Regions from separate parts of the Bacillus sp. M13(2017) genome, predicted to be linked through region 3. Evidence: riboswitches for the same ligand, from Rfam matches in the RefSeq annotation. Region 3 holds a riboswitch; each other region holds the start of a gene.
The links. Region 3 has a riboswitch for S-adenosylmethionine ahead of CGQ22_RS03340 (bifunctional homocysteine S-methyltransferase/methylenetetrahydrofolate reductase). Riboswitches for the same ligand answer to the same signal wherever they lie in the genome.

Region 1 (5,094 bases), 480 kb from region 3:
TACACTCATTTTTTATCTTTCCTTTCTTAAAGACTTTTCTTCATTTTATCATACATACCTTTACACAATTATGTATGAAGCCAATCATGCGCCATGATACAATATAAGTATACTAACCCACAAAAAGGAAAGTGCAATTTCTTATACTCCTAGACTACACATCTTTAGCTACTCTTTATATTTTCTACATAATAGAATTCAATTTTAAAACTTGTACTAAAAAATAGATTGGAGGTCTACATAGTATGGAACTTTATAAAAAATTAACAACAACATTCATCCTCTTATTCGTCGCTTCCATCACTGTCGGCTTTTCCTTAAAAGGCGCAATTCCATACGCTACATTAGTAAGCATTATATTCGCGACACTATTTTTACTAAGTAGTGCCTTTTGCGCAAGTAAAGCACGTCAAATGAAAGGTTGATTACATATGTTCAAGAAGAAACCAATCCTTTGTAAATCATGTGAAAAAGAAATACAAACGTATGAAAAAGCGTGGATTCATATGCCATTTCCGGCAAATGGTATGACTAATATAAGAAAGTATATTGAACTAGAAGGACACATTTATTGTAGCTCGTGTATTGAAATAATGAACAAAAACTAGTAAATACAAAAGGTGGGCTTATATTGTTTGAATCAAACCGTATCCAGTTACGAAAGTTTTCCGAAGATGATATTCTAACGTATTATAAATGGCATAATGATATAGACGTTATGAGTTCAACTACCCTTAACCTTGATAAATATTCCTTACAAGATACAGAAAAACTTTGACAGCAATTTATTCATTCTTCAAACTCTAAAAGCTATATCATTGAAGAAAAAGCTACGCATCTTCCAATTGGTATTACTTCTTTAATTCATATTGATTCGTATAATCGAAACGCTGAATGCATTATTGATATTGGTAAAAAGGATTACTGGGGGCAAGGTTATGGGAAGGAAGCTTTCACTTTATTATTGAATTATGCATTTTTAGAATTAAATTTACATCGCCTTTCTTTACGAGTATTTTCTTTCAACGAGAGAGCAATTAAATTATATAAATCACTCGGTTTTCAACATGAAGGAACTTGTAAAGAAGCTATATTCCGCAACGGCACTTGGCATGACATTGAACTCTTCGCTTTATTCCAACGTAATTATAAATAAAAAAAGCTTTGCGCTCACTGCGCAAAGCTTTTTTTCATATATTATAGACCAGCTTGCTCTTTTAAAGCTGCAGCTTTGTCTGTACGTTCCCATGATAGATCTACATCAGTACGTCCGAAGTGGCCGTAAGCTGCTGTTTGTTTGTAAATTGGGCGACGTAAGTCTAGCATTTTAATAATACCAGCTGGGCGAAGATCGAAGTTGTTACGAACTAGTTCTACTAATACGTCTTCAGATACTTTACCAGTGCCGAATGTATCAACTGAAATTGATACTGGTTGTGCTACACCAATTGCGTATGCAAGTTGTACTTCTGCTTTTTCAGCAAGACCAGCTGCTACGATGTTTTTCGCAACATAACGAGCTGCATATGCTGCAGAACGGTCAACTTTCGTTGCATCTTTACCAGAGAATGCACCGCCACCGTGACGAGCGTATCCACCGTAAGTATCAACGATGATTTTACGTCCTGTTAAACCAGCATCACCTTGTGGTCCACCAATTACGAAGCGGCCAGTTGGGTTAATGAAGAATTTCGTTTCTCCATCGATTAATTCTGCTGGTACTACAGCTTTAATTACGTGCTCTTTTAAGTCGCGATCGATTTCTTCCCATGTAACATCTGGGTGATGTTGTGTAGAAATTACGATAGTATCAACACGTACTGGTTTACCATTTTCATCATACTCAACTGTAACTTGCGTTTTTCCATCCGGACGTAGGTATGATAACGTATCATCTTTACGTACTTCAGTTAAACGGCGAGCTAATTTGTGAGCAAGCGAGATTGGAAGTGGCATTAACTCTTGTGTTTCATTACATGCGAAACCAAACATTAAACCTTGGTCTCCTGCACCAATTGCCTCAATCTCAGCGTCAGTCATTTGACCTTCGCGCGCTTCTAGCGCTTGGTCAACACCCATAGCGATGTCAGCAGATTGCTCATCGATAGATGTTAAAACTGCACAAGTTTCTGCATCGAATCCGTATTTTGCGCGTGTGTAACCAATGCCTTGAATTGTTTCACGAACGATTTTTGGAATATCTACGTAAGTAGAAGTCGTAATTTCCCCCGCTACCAATACTAAACCAGTTGTTACAGTTGTTTCACAAGCTACACGTGCATTTGCGTCTTTTGATAAGATCGCATCTAAAATTGAATCAGAAATTTGGTCACAAATTTTATCTGGATGTCCTTCAGTTACAGACTCAGATGTGAACAGATGACGTTTTTTTGTCATGTGGTAAACCTCCCTACAGTAATTGTATATATTGTACGGAACTCATCCTTAATTTGCCACAGATTGCGACATACATTTATTCTCCCACACAAGCATACAGAAAAACCTTTCCTACTTTATATAGAGGAAAGGTTTAATTTGCTACTTGCATACTGCTTTTTGCCCTTCGCTCTTATCGTTCGAGACCTGTAGCCTCGCACAGGTTTTAGCACCTATTCACCTGCATTTATCAATACAAGTGAGGTTGCTGGGCTTCATCGGGCCTGTCCCTCCGCCAGCTCGGGATAAGAGAGTATCCGTCCCAACCTATACTAAAGAAATGATATTCATTTGTCAATTAATATTCACATTTTCGTGAAAGTTTTTCTCAATGCGCCTAAAATGAAATATTAATAAGGAAATAATGTATTCACACAAACAAAAAGAAATAAATAGTATACATTATTTATATAATTGTGTTATACTATTGTTGGGGATTACGAGAAATATTTCATTAAATGAAAAGGATGGTATATAAATATGAGTACTGTGAATGTCCAAATTGGTTTACATGAATTATTGAACGGAAGCAATGCACAGATTCAACTAAGTGTTCCGCAATTAGTGGAAAAAGTATTAATGCGAAATGAAGGGAAATTAACTTCTACTGGTGCCGTTTCTGCTTCAACAGGAAAATATACAGGACGTTCTCCTAAAGATAAATTTATTGTGAAAGAAGCATCGGTTGCTGACAAAATTGCTTGGGGAGCTGTAAACCAACCGATTTCTGAAGAACATTTTAATAAATTATATACTAAAGTTTTAGAATACTTAAAAGAAAAAGAAGAGTTATTCGTCTTCAAAGGATTTGCAGGCGCTGACCGCAATTACCGCCTACCAATTCAAGTTATTAATGAATATGCATGGCACAATTTATTTGTACATCAATTATTCATTCGTCCAACTGAAGAAGAATTAACAACTCATGAGTCAGGGTTCACAATTGTTTCTGCACCGAACTTCAAAGCTGATCCAGCTGTTGACGGTACAAACTCTGAAGCATTCATTATGGTTTCATTCGAAAAACGTATTGTACTAATTGGTGGTACAGAATACGCTGGAGAAATGAAAAAATCAATCTTCTCTATTATGAATTTCTTACTACCTGAACAAGATATTCTTTCTATGCATTGCTCTGCAAACGTAGGTGAAGAAGGTGACGTAGCACTATTTTTCGGTTTATCTGGAACAGGTAAAACAACTTTATCTGCTGATCCAAACCGTAAATTAATTGGTGATGATGAGCACGGTTGGTCTGATAACGGTGTATTCAATATTGAAGGCGGTTGCTACGCAAAATGTGTAAACCTTTCTCACGAGAAAGAACCACAAATTTTCGATGCAATCAAATTTGGATCTGTTTTAGAAAACGTTATCATTAATGACCAAACGCGTATCGCAGACTACAACGATACTACTTTAACAGAAAATACTCGTGCTGCATACCCTATGCATGCGATCGACAATATCGTACTGCCAAGTGTTGCTGGACACCCAAATACCATCATTTTCTTAACTGCTGATGCATCTGGCGTATTGCCTCCAATCAGTAAGTTATCAAAAGAACAAGCTATGTATCATTTCTTAAGTGGTTACACTAGTAAACTAGCAGGAACAGAGCGCGGTGTTACATCTCCGCAAGCTACATTCTCAACTTGCTTCGGTTCACCATTCTTACCACTTGATGCATCTCGCTACGCTGAAATGCTTGGTGAAAAAATCGAGAAACACGATGCGAAAGTATTCTTAGTAAACACTGGCTGGACTGGTGGCGAATACGGCGTTGGTAAACGTATGAACTTAGGTTACACTCGTGCAATGATTCAAGCAGCATTAAGCGGCGAACTTGCAAAAACTGAAACAGCTAAACATGACATCTTCGGTCTTGAAGTTCCACTTCACGTACCAGGTGTACCTGACGAAGTGTTAATGCCTGAACAAACTTGGGCTGATAAAGCTGCTTACAAATCAAAAGCAATCGAGCTTGCAAATGAATTCAAAGAGAACTTCAAAAAGTTCGAAAGCGTTTCTGAAGATATTATTAACTTAGGCGGCCCAATCGCTTAAATTAAAAATTTCTGTTGGAATAACCCTTTACTCATATGAATAAGTGTCGTGTAAACGTAAAGTTTCGCGTACTCACCGACAAAACCCAATGCGGCTTAACGGTTACACACACTTACATAAAAAAGAAGCTTACGTGAAAACGTAAGCTTCTTTCTATATCTTATATAAAGTGAAACGTTAATCTCTTGATCTGTGACTTAAATCATAAAATGGCATGCCAACATCTATAATTTTACAGAAAATTCACTTTATATTTATTCGTTTTTAGTTTTTTTATGATACAATTTACATATACAGGAAAGGGTGAGACCTATGAAAAATTTTTCTCGTACAGGAAAAATTTTATTCAGTTATGGAGCGATTCAAGTTTTTTGGGGACTTGTAATGCTTAACGTTAATTTATTTGAGCATACAAGTGAAACGATAAAATATATTATTCTAATTACCGGAATAGTTTGCTGTCTTATATCCAACTTTTTTAAAGAAGCTAAGAGTCATACTAATACGTAATTTCATGTTAACTTATTGGAAGCAGAAACCTGTATTTTATGTAAAGTTATGCTTCCTGCTGTACTATCCATCACTGAATCA
Region 2 (5,094 bases), on a different contig from region 3:
AAAATTAGAGTTTTTCGAATAAAAAATTGGTGATCGAATCCACTCAAGTAAAGCTGGGTTCGACTTCGCGAATAGTTGCAACGCCTTTCTAATATCCCAACCACTTATATCTAAATCATCACTAATTGGATATTCAATTACATCTCGTTTGTCATGAATTGATAAATACCATTCTACCGGATGTATATAAACAAACCTAACATCATAATCGCTATCTTTCGATGGAAACCCCCAAGCACGACTCCCTGATTCCACCGCAAATAAAATTTTCACATCATTCTCTTTTTCAATTCTTTCTAACTCCAACTCGATTTTCTCTCTCATTTCATACCATCTCCATTTTTTGATTATTTCCTTGGAAATTCGACAATACACTATCAATTTTACTACATACTAAAAAAACTGTCAGAAATTACTGACAGCCCAATAAAACTTCTATTATTGCTTTTCGATTACAGTAGCAGCAATTCGTTCAAACTCTTTTTGAATCTCCTCTTTATATGCATCTACTACTGAAAAATCCATAGCAGCAATATAAATTCGTTCTAATTTATCACGAACCGATTTTGCTTTTGCTAAGAAAGACATCGCCTCATTCATTTTTGCTTTATATTGAATGGAAACATCACGAATTTCCTTCGCATATTTCTCATCCGTCCCTGGGGTAACAATAAGGGCATACATATCAATAATTTCATCACCCTCGCGACTTGGAAAATATTCATGTGGTGCAGTGCTATCAAAAATTGCAAAGCCTAATTCTCTTACGATAACCATATCAAGACTATTCGGATCAAATCCGCAATGATATACTTCAACTTCAAACCCTTTTTCTTCAGCTGCCTTAGCTAACTTTTTGAGCATCGTTGATTTTCCAGAGCCTGGGCGCCCTTTTATAAAATAACGATATGGTAACCCTTCTGTTAAATTAGGAACAAAATCAACTGCTCCTTTCGGTGTAGCAGCTCCTAAAAAACGATGTTTTACAAGCGATTGTCTCCCGCTTTTATCTGCAAATAATTTCTGGATTAGCTGATCGGTTAATTCATTTGCTTTATTAAAATCTATATTATCAATATATATCTTCTCCCACTCATCATGTATAAGCAATGCCTCTTTAAAACATGCGTAAGCAGACTGAAAAGCTTTGCTTGCTTCTGAAACAAATCTTTCAATTTCTAACTTCTGCTTCCTTAGTTTATCTGAATCCCAAGCAATTCCTAAATTTATATACTCTTCAACAACTCCTGGCATTTTGGGCTCAATTACATGTGGTGATGTCCCATCAACAATTCCTACTTTTAATTTTGGGATAATTACACCATCAACCGATTTATTGTCAGAAGAACAATGTAAAAATTCAATATCATATCCTTTTTCAACCCATTCACGACCGATTGCCTTTATTAAAGAAGATTTCCCCGTTCCTGGACCACCCTTTAAGATAAATAATCTGTCTAACCCTTTTAAATTCTCTTCATATAAATTATGAAATCCCCTAGCTGTATTACCACCAGCATAATAATTCAATACATTTCCTGTCACTGCACTCACTCCTTCGCAGCATTCTATTTACATAAGCTACAATATGCGCGTAGCTTTATTTGGGTGAATACCTATTTTGTATTGCACGCAAAAAGGAAATGAATTACAATTTAACTATCGGAAAATTCCGGTTTTAAAATTAAATACTTCTTTATCAAGAGAGGCAGAGGGACCGGCCCTTTGAAGCCCAGCAACCTCAGTTTATACAAACTGAATAGGTGCTAATTCCTGCAAAATGCATTGCATTTTGGAAGATAAAATTCAACTAGCATGTAAAGCTCACCTTTCTTGATATTGAAGGGTGAGCTTTTTATTATTTGAAAAACATATATTGGAGGTATGTAAAATGAAAGTAATTGATTTATCGCAAACATTTGAAAATAATATGTCTCAATTTCCTGGAACACCTAAAATACAACTAGAAGCTGTTACAAGTGTTGAAGAATCAGGCTATCAAGTTACAGATTTTCATTCTGTCGTTCATGTTGGCACGCATTGTGATGCTCCTGCGCATTTTATTTCAGGCGCAACGACTATCGATCAATTACCCCTAAATCAATTTGTAGGCGAAGCGATTCTTATTGATGTAACTCATGTACAAGAACGAAAACTACCTAAAGAAGTACTGCACGATGCTGATATAAGAGAAGGAGATATTGTTATTTTCCATTCCAATCTATCTACTAAATGGAATACAGAGGCGTATGAGAAAGAAGCTTTTTATCTTTCTGAAGAATTAGCCGAGGAACTAGTACAATTAAAAGTAAAATCTGTCGGTTTAGATTTTATTTCTCCTGATGAGGTAACGACAGAAACATCACCAATTCATCACATACTACTTGGGAATAATATTTATTTAATCGAAAACTTAACAAACTTAGATGCCATTCACACGAAACGTTTCTTCTTCTCAGCAGCACCTTTAAAAATTAAAGATAGCGACGGTGCTTTCGCAAGAGCATTCGCTGTAATTTTTTAAACAAACTATACAAAAAAGCAAAGATCATCATTGACCTTTGCTTCTATTTTTTTTATTTAAATTAAGAAAGAATTGCTCAACATGGGGACGTAACCAAGCTAAATAATCCTTCTCTTTCTTCTTTGTACAAGCTATTTCTTCCCCATCTACCATTTCAACAAGTTCTAGTTCTAACAGTTGCTTCGTGAATGCTAACATATTCACTTCTTCGGATGGATACTCTTCTTTTAATTTCTCCTCAATTTCCCCCAATAAAAAACCGTCACGCATCATTGCCAATGCATCAATCCAAAGTGGCGGCATTTCATATTTTTCTCCTGTAATTGTATCTTTTACAATATAATTCTTTTGCTCTTTTCGAAATTGAATCGTGTGTAAACATACAGTCGAATTTAATGTTAATTCCATCATACCACCTCTTTCATAATATCTGCATAGAAAAAAGGATGCGCGTGCACCCCTTCTTATCTTTTCATAACACTACTGAACCGCTACATGAGCAATCAATCTCATGTCGATATTTTCCTCCATTATAAACGAAGTATTTTATAAAAAAAACCCTTCTTGAAACATTTTATAAAATGTTTATATTTACACAACAAGAACACTTTTCTGAAAAATCTTTTCTCCCAATACATTAAACGGTCGGCAGAAAAATTTCTACTTTTGTTCCTACTCCTATACTACTTTGGATTGTGATACTCCCTTGATGTTCCTTAATAATTTTATATGTAATCATTAATCCAAGTCCTGTACCAGTTTCCTTTGTTGTGTAAAACGCCTTGCCGATTTTTTCTAACTTCTCATTCTCTATACCAAATCCTTGGTCTTCAACAGAAATACACAAATATCCTTGCGTTTTTTGATATGCACGGATATGGATTTCTCCGCCCTCTGGCATTGATTCTATTCCATTTTTAATGATATTTAATAACACTTGTTTTAATTGCTTATCATTACCGTTTATAGTTGGTAAATTCCCATCTACTTGTAAATAACATTTAACTCTATATTGCATTGCATAACTTTCCATTAGATGCACAACATATAGAAGGATGTCTCGTATATTACACCTTTCATAATTTGTTGGCTTTGGTTTTCCTAACAACATTAATTCACTAACAAATCCATTGACTCTTTCAATTTCTTGTAGCATAATGTCGTAGCTCATCGTATCAGTTGGATTTCTTTCTTTTTGCATTTGCGTAAATCCTTTTAACGCTGTTAACGGATTTCGAATTTCATGGGCAATTGTTGTAGACATAGTCCCAATCACAGCTAAATTTTCCGTCTCTTTCATATTGTTCATCATTTCAACCACTGTTCTTACATAAGATTGAAATCGTTTTAATAAAGAATGTGAAATAATGAAATAAAATACACATAAAACAAGTGGAATTATCACTTTTAAATCTTGTAATAGCAATGTGAAAAATACGTACTTTCCAATTACACTAAAGGACACTAAATAAAAGTATTTTTTATTCACGAAAACTGGGGCAAATAAAATTAATAACATTTCTACCATACTGCCATGTTCAAAAGGTCTATCCGTTCGCAAATAAATCATTAAATTATTAACAAGATTGATAAACATGTACCCAAATAAAAATAAATATTTTACAGAATATACATATCCTCTTTTTTGAAGATATATAGAAATAGGTAATAATGCCATTACAAATATAGGCACACCTATCCCAAGACTACCTTCTGGCCAACCTACCGCTGTTCCACTAATATTCATAGCAGGATATACAAAATAATATATAGCGTCATATAAAAAGAATATAATATAGAATAATAATATAAATACCTTTAAGGCTCTTCTTTCTTCATAAATCAAGCTCTTGTATTTATTCATATAAAAACTCCCCTTGATCGATACAAAAAACTTTCATTGTTATTCTCCTTAAAGTATAAGTATGAAATTGCTTTCAGGGCAATATTTAACCTTATAATACTAAAAGGAAGGAGATCTCTCCTTCCTTTTAGTAACAACTTACATCCATCTTACCCTGTCATGTAACAATCCATCCGTAAAATTATTATGCCCCATTACAAAATCCTTCATATATAAATTTAAATACTCACCGTACTTACTTTCTGTATTTAATAACAACTCCTCGACGTAATAAGCACCTTGTTCAAATTGATCTAAAAGTAAACTGGACAGGCCCGCATAAATCCCGCACCCTACCTGAAAATACGTTGCATTCGTTTTATATTTACGAAAAACTTTGCTACTATTCATCACATTATACATATATGTCTCACTATTTTCATAAACGAGTAACACACCCACCAAGTCCTCTCCAGCAACCTCTTCTTCCGCTGGATTAAACACTTTACGATTCCAGTTCCATAAATCTTCTACTTGATCTAAGTTCTGTCTAATTATATTTGTTGTATACTCATTAATTCGGTAAAGAAAACCAACTTCCATATTAAAGTTTTTCCCTAAAATTAATACTTCCTCATGTGGCATTAAACAACCATAGAATTCTTTTTCTCCTAACTTCACTTTATACTCTGAAGAATATACATCTTCATAAAAGTAAAGAGGACGA
Region 3 (5,094 bases):
GTCATGTTTATATTGGTTGTGTAGTAAGAGTGTATCTATAGAATAGCTCATATTCTTACACCTTCTTTTACGAGTTTAATAGCTTGCTTTAAGTCTTGAATTAAATCGTTACTATTTTCAATGCCAACTGAGAATCGAAGAAGACGATTACATACGCCGTTTGCTGTTCTAATTTCTTCAGGAATATCAGCATGTGTTTGCGTTGCTGGATAAGTCATTAAACTTTCTACACCACCAAGACTTTCGGCAAATGTAATTAAGGATAAAGACTGTAAGAATGGATTAATCCAAGCTTCATCTTTAAGGCGGAATGAAATCATGCCGCCTCTTCCTGGATAAAATACATCTGTTACCCCGTCTTCATCGTTTAAATACGCAACAACTGCTTTCGCATTTTCTTCGTGTTGTCTCATGCGAAGCGCTAACGTTTTCATACCGCGAATTAATAACCATGAGTCAAATGGACTTAAAACTGCACCTGATGCATTATGATAATGAGCGATTTCCTCGCAAAGTTCCTTTCCTTTTGCAACGACAAGCCCGCTTAGTACATCGTTATGTCCCCCTAAATATTTCGTTGCGCTATGAAGTACAATGTCAGCACCTTCTGTTAATGGTTGCTGTATATAAGGTGTGTAGAATGTGTTGTCTACAATAAGAAGTAGTCCGTGCCTTTTCGCGACAGTTGCGACAGCAGCAATATCAGTAACTTGCATTAATGGATTAGTTGGAGTTTCTATGAAAATAGCCTTCACTTCAGTTGTGATAGCTTGCTCAATTTGTTTAATAGACTGTGTATTTACGTATCTACATCGAACATTCCACTTTTTTTCATGCTCAGAAAATAATCGATACGTTCCCCCGTATAAATCTTCAGATACAATAAGTTCGTCTCCAGAGCGGAATAGAGAAAGGACGAGGAGAACAGCCGCCATCCCTGAACTACAGGCATAACCTTGTTCGCCATATTCTAAGTCTGCGATCGCCCGTTCTAAAAGACCGCGAGTTGGATTGCCAGTTCGTGAATAGTCAAAGCCAGTAGATTTACCAATTCCTTCGTGACGATAAGCGGTTGAGAAATAAACTGGTGGATTAACCGTTCCAGTTTTAGTTTCACTGCGATTTCCGATTTGTGCTAGTTTTGTTTCGATTGTTGACATGTGAAAATTCCTCCTTTTTAAATTGAAACATTAAGTGAATATAAAATAAAAAAAGCCTTCTAAGAAGAAGGCTTTCGGTTTAAATAGAGTCTTCTTCTCATCTGTCAAATCTTTCACAATTTGCTGGAATTAGCACCTTATTAACAAAATGTTAATGGTTGCTGAGGCGTCACAGGGCCAGTCCCTCTACCTCTCTAGATAAGAATGTTCGTATGAAATTTTTATTATGTTTTTAACTTTACAACAAAAGATAATTGAATTGCAACTTTATTTTAAATAATTTTTATTTTTCCGCAATTGTCATTGACTTTTACTTTTGTGCATGCTAAATTTATAAAAAATTAACAAACATTGTTAAAAGGGGAACACATTTCCTTTTAGCTACATAAATAAAATAATAAAGACAACTCTTATTGAGAGCGGTGGAGGGAAAGGCCCTGTGAAACCCGGCAACCTTCAAACGAAATGTTTGAAACGGTGCTAATACCTGCAAAACGAATGTTTTGCATAATAAGAGGAGGAACGATTATGTCCCCCTCTTCAAAGTGAAGAGGGGTTTTTTATATTGATAGAAATGAGGGAGATTCGTGAAATTACTAGATTTATTATCAAAAGGAATTGTAATAGGTGATGGTGCGGTTGGGACGTTATTGCATTCACATGGTTTGCAAAGTAGTTTTGAAGAATTGAATGTATCTGATCCAGACTTAATTATATCAATTCATAAACAATATGTAGCTGCTGGAGCAGATGTAATTCAAACGAATACGTATGGAGCAAATGAGGCGAAATTACGTATGTATGGTTTAGAAAATCAAGTTACAGAAATTAATAGAGCGGCAGTAAAACTGGCGAAAGCATCTGTGGCAGATAAAAATGCAATTTTAGGAACAATCGGTGGTATGAAACATATCGGAGCTGTTACAACGACTGATATGGAAAGAGAGTTTATGTTACTTGAACAGGCGGAGGCTTTACTAGAAGAACAGGTTGATGGATTACTATTAGAAACTTTTTACGATGAATTTGAATTACTTCATGCCGTTAAAGTATTGCGTAAGCAAACGAATATTCCAATTGTTGCTCAATTAGCGTTACATGAAGCAGGTACGACTCAAAATGGAAATGATGTCAATGAAATATTAAAGCAACTTATAGATTACGGTGCAAATGTTGTTGGATTGAATTGTCAACTAGGGCCGCTTCATATGACGGAAGCTTTCAAAATGATATCGATTCCGCAAAATGGCTATTTATCAGCATACCCAAATGCAGGTCTCCCGAATTATGTGGAGGGACGTTACGTATATGAGGGAAGCCCAGCTTATTTCGAAGCGATGACACCGAGATTTATTGAGCAAGGTATTCGGTTATTGGGTGGTTGTTGTGGTACGACTCCAGAACATATTCAAAGTATGAAGCGCGCTGTTGCGAATATTACCCCTGTAATAGAAAAAGACACGATTCAAAGGCCGAAAGTCGTTCATACGCATGAGAAACGCTCGAAGGCTCACGTCACTCTAGCAGAGAAAGCGAAAAAACAAACGACAGTTGTAGTGGAATTAGATCCACCGAAAACGTTAGATACACAGCGTTTTTTTGAAGGAGCAAGAGCGTTAAAAAGAGCGGGAGCAGATGCTATTACTCTAGCAGATAATTCATTAGCATCACCTCGTGTTTCTAATATGGCAATGGGTGCGTTATTAACGAAGCATGATATCCCGGTATTGACGCATTTAACGTGTAGAGATCATAACGTCATTGGACTACAATCTCATTTGTTAGGTTTATCGGCGTTAGGGATGGAAGAAGTGTTAGCTTTAACTGGTGATCCAGCGCGCGTTGGTGATTTTCCCGGTGCCACTTCTGTATATGATTTATCCTCTATTGAGCTTATTAAAATGATTAAAGAAATGAACGGTGGACGTTCAATTTTAGGGAAATCAATTGGACCGGCGACAAGGTTTTCTGTAGGCGGCGCATTTAATCCTCATGTAAGGCACTTAAAAGCAGCGGTTAAGCGGATGGAACGAAAAATAGATGCTGGAGCGGAGTATTTTTTAACTCAGCCAATTTATGATATCAAGTTAATTGAAGAAGTGTATGAAGCGACAAAGCATTTGGAACAACCTATTTTTATTGGAATTATGCCGTTAGTAAGTAAGCGGAATGCAGATTTTCTTCATTTTGAGGTGCCGGGTATTACTCTTCCTGAAGAAATAAGAGAGAGAATGGATGGACATGAAACGAAAGAGGCAGCAATTGAGGAAGGGATTCGCATTTCACAAGAATTGATTGACGCAGCGATGAAATATTTTAATGGTATTTATCTTATTACACCATTTTTAAAGTATGAAATTACAGAACATCTTGTTAAATATGTAAGAGAAAAGCAAGAAGTGAAAGAAGGTATTAATTGATGAAGTGTATAGAAGAAAAATTAAAAAATAGCATTTTAATATTAGATGGTGCAATGGGGACAATGATTCAGCAAGAGGATTTAACTGCTGAAGATTTCGGAGGGGAAGAGTACGAGGGCTGTAATGAATATTTAGTAGAAACAAGACCAGACGTTATTTTAAAGATTCATAAAGCTTATATTGAAGCTGGAGCGGATATTATTGAAACAAATACATTTGGGGCAACGAATATTGTACTAAGTGATTATGAGCTGTCTCATTTAGATGAAGAACTAAATGAAAAGGCAGCACTTTTGGCGAAGCAAGCTGTTAAAGAAAGCGGGAAGGAAGTATATGTTGCGGGAGCGATGGGACCAACAACGAAAGCAATTAGTGTTACTGGTGGTGTGACTTTTGAAGAATTGATTGAGGCTTATACAAGGCAAGCACGAGGATTATTAAAAGGAGAAGTTGATGTATTACTCGTTGAGACGAGTCAAGATATGCGTAACGTGAAAGCAGCTTATATTGGAATTCAAGCTGCATTTGAAGAACTGAAAAAAACGGTTCCTATTATGATTTCAGGAACGATTGAGCCAATGGGAACGACTCTGGCTGGGCAAACAATTGAAGCTTTTTATTTATCAGTAGAACATATGAAACCATTATCTGTTGGGTTAAACTGTGCGACTGGTCCGGAGTTTATGAGGGACCATATTCGTTCACTATCTGATTTATCGGAGTGTTACATTTCTTGTTATCCAAATGCAGGTCTTCCTGATGAAGATGGACATTACCATGAATCTCCATCTTCTCTTGCTGAAAAGGTGAAGCGATTTGCTGAAGAAGGATGGGTTAATATTATTGGTGGTTGTTGTGGCACGACACCAGAACATATAAAAGCAATGAAATCCGCGCTAGCACCTCTTAAGCCTCGTGACCATCATGAGAGAGAAGGACATGGAGTTAGTGGATTAGAAGCACTGCAATATGATGAGTCTATGAGACCGTTATTTGTGGGTGAAAGAACGAATGTTATTGGGTCACGTAAATTTAAACGATTAGTAGCAGAAGGGAAATTTGAAGAGGCTGCTGAAGTGGCAAGAGCGCAAGTGAAGAAAAATGCTCATATTATTGACATTTGTATGGCAGATCCTGATCGCGATGAAATAGAAGATATGGAAAACTTCTTAGCAGAAGTTACGAAAGTTTTAAAAGTACCGATTATGATTGATTCAACAGATGAAAATGTGATGGAGCGAGCTCTTACTTATATTCAAGGAAAAGCTGTTATTAATTCAATTAATTTAGAAGATGGAGAAGAACGATTTAAAAAAGTGACACCGCTTCTTCAGAAGTATGGTGCCGCTATAGTTGTAGGAACAATTGATGAAGACGGTATGGCGGTTAGTGCGGAACGAAAGATAGAAATTGCGAAAAGAAGCTATGAATTACTTACAAAGAAGTATGGAATACGCCCGTCAGATATTATTTTTGATGCACTTGTGTTTCCAGTAGGGACAGGTGATGAAGAA

Region 1: another riboswitch for S-adenosylmethionine. It lies ahead of metK (methionine adenosyltransferase); the one in region 3 lies ahead of CGQ22_RS03340 (bifunctional homocysteine S-methyltransferase/methylenetetrahydrofolate reductase).
Region 2: another riboswitch for S-adenosylmethionine. It lies ahead of CGQ22_RS19790 (cyclase family protein); the one in region 3 lies ahead of CGQ22_RS03340 (bifunctional homocysteine S-methyltransferase/methylenetetrahydrofolate reductase).

Annotation. Positions count from the first base shown of each region.
Region 1 is NZ_KZ268500.1:102,640-107,733, reverse strand. It holds gene CGQ22_RS00715 (MogA/MoaB family molybdenum cofactor biosynthesis protein) at 1-9, opposite strand, end outside; gene CGQ22_RS00710 (hypothetical protein) at 246-425, shown strand; gene CGQ22_RS31785 (hypothetical protein) at 432-608, shown strand; partial or broken gene CGQ22_RS00700 (GNAT family N-acetyltransferase) at 632-1,156, shown strand; gene metK (methionine adenosyltransferase) at 1,198-2,397, opposite strand; SAM riboswitch class I at 2,567-2,688, opposite strand; gene pckA (phosphoenolpyruvate carboxykinase (ATP)) at 2,917-4,503, shown strand; gene CGQ22_RS00680 (hypothetical protein) at 4,816-5,013, shown strand.
Region 2 is NZ_KZ268508.1:74,103-79,196, reverse strand. It holds gene CGQ22_RS19800 (nucleotidyltransferase domain-containing protein) at 1-324, opposite strand, end outside; gene CGQ22_RS19795 (PRK06851 family protein) at 439-1,545, opposite strand; SAM riboswitch class I at 1,694-1,806, shown strand; gene CGQ22_RS19790 (cyclase family protein) at 1,892-2,524, shown strand; gene CGQ22_RS19785 (hypothetical protein) at 2,552-2,932, opposite strand; gene CGQ22_RS19780 (ATP-binding protein) at 3,162-4,388, opposite strand; gene CGQ22_RS19775 (hypothetical protein) at 4,527-5,094, opposite strand, start outside.
Region 3 is NZ_KZ268500.1:585,878-590,971, forward strand. It holds gene metC (cystathionine beta-lyase) at 1-51, opposite strand, end outside; gene metI (cystathionine gamma-synthase/O-acetylhomoserine thiolyase) at 48-1,160, opposite strand; SAM riboswitch class I at 1,255-1,365, opposite strand; SAM riboswitch class I at 1,568-1,677, shown strand; gene CGQ22_RS03340 (bifunctional homocysteine S-methyltransferase/methylenetetrahydrofolate reductase) at 1,748-3,580, shown strand; gene metH (methionine synthase) at 3,580-5,094, shown strand, end outside.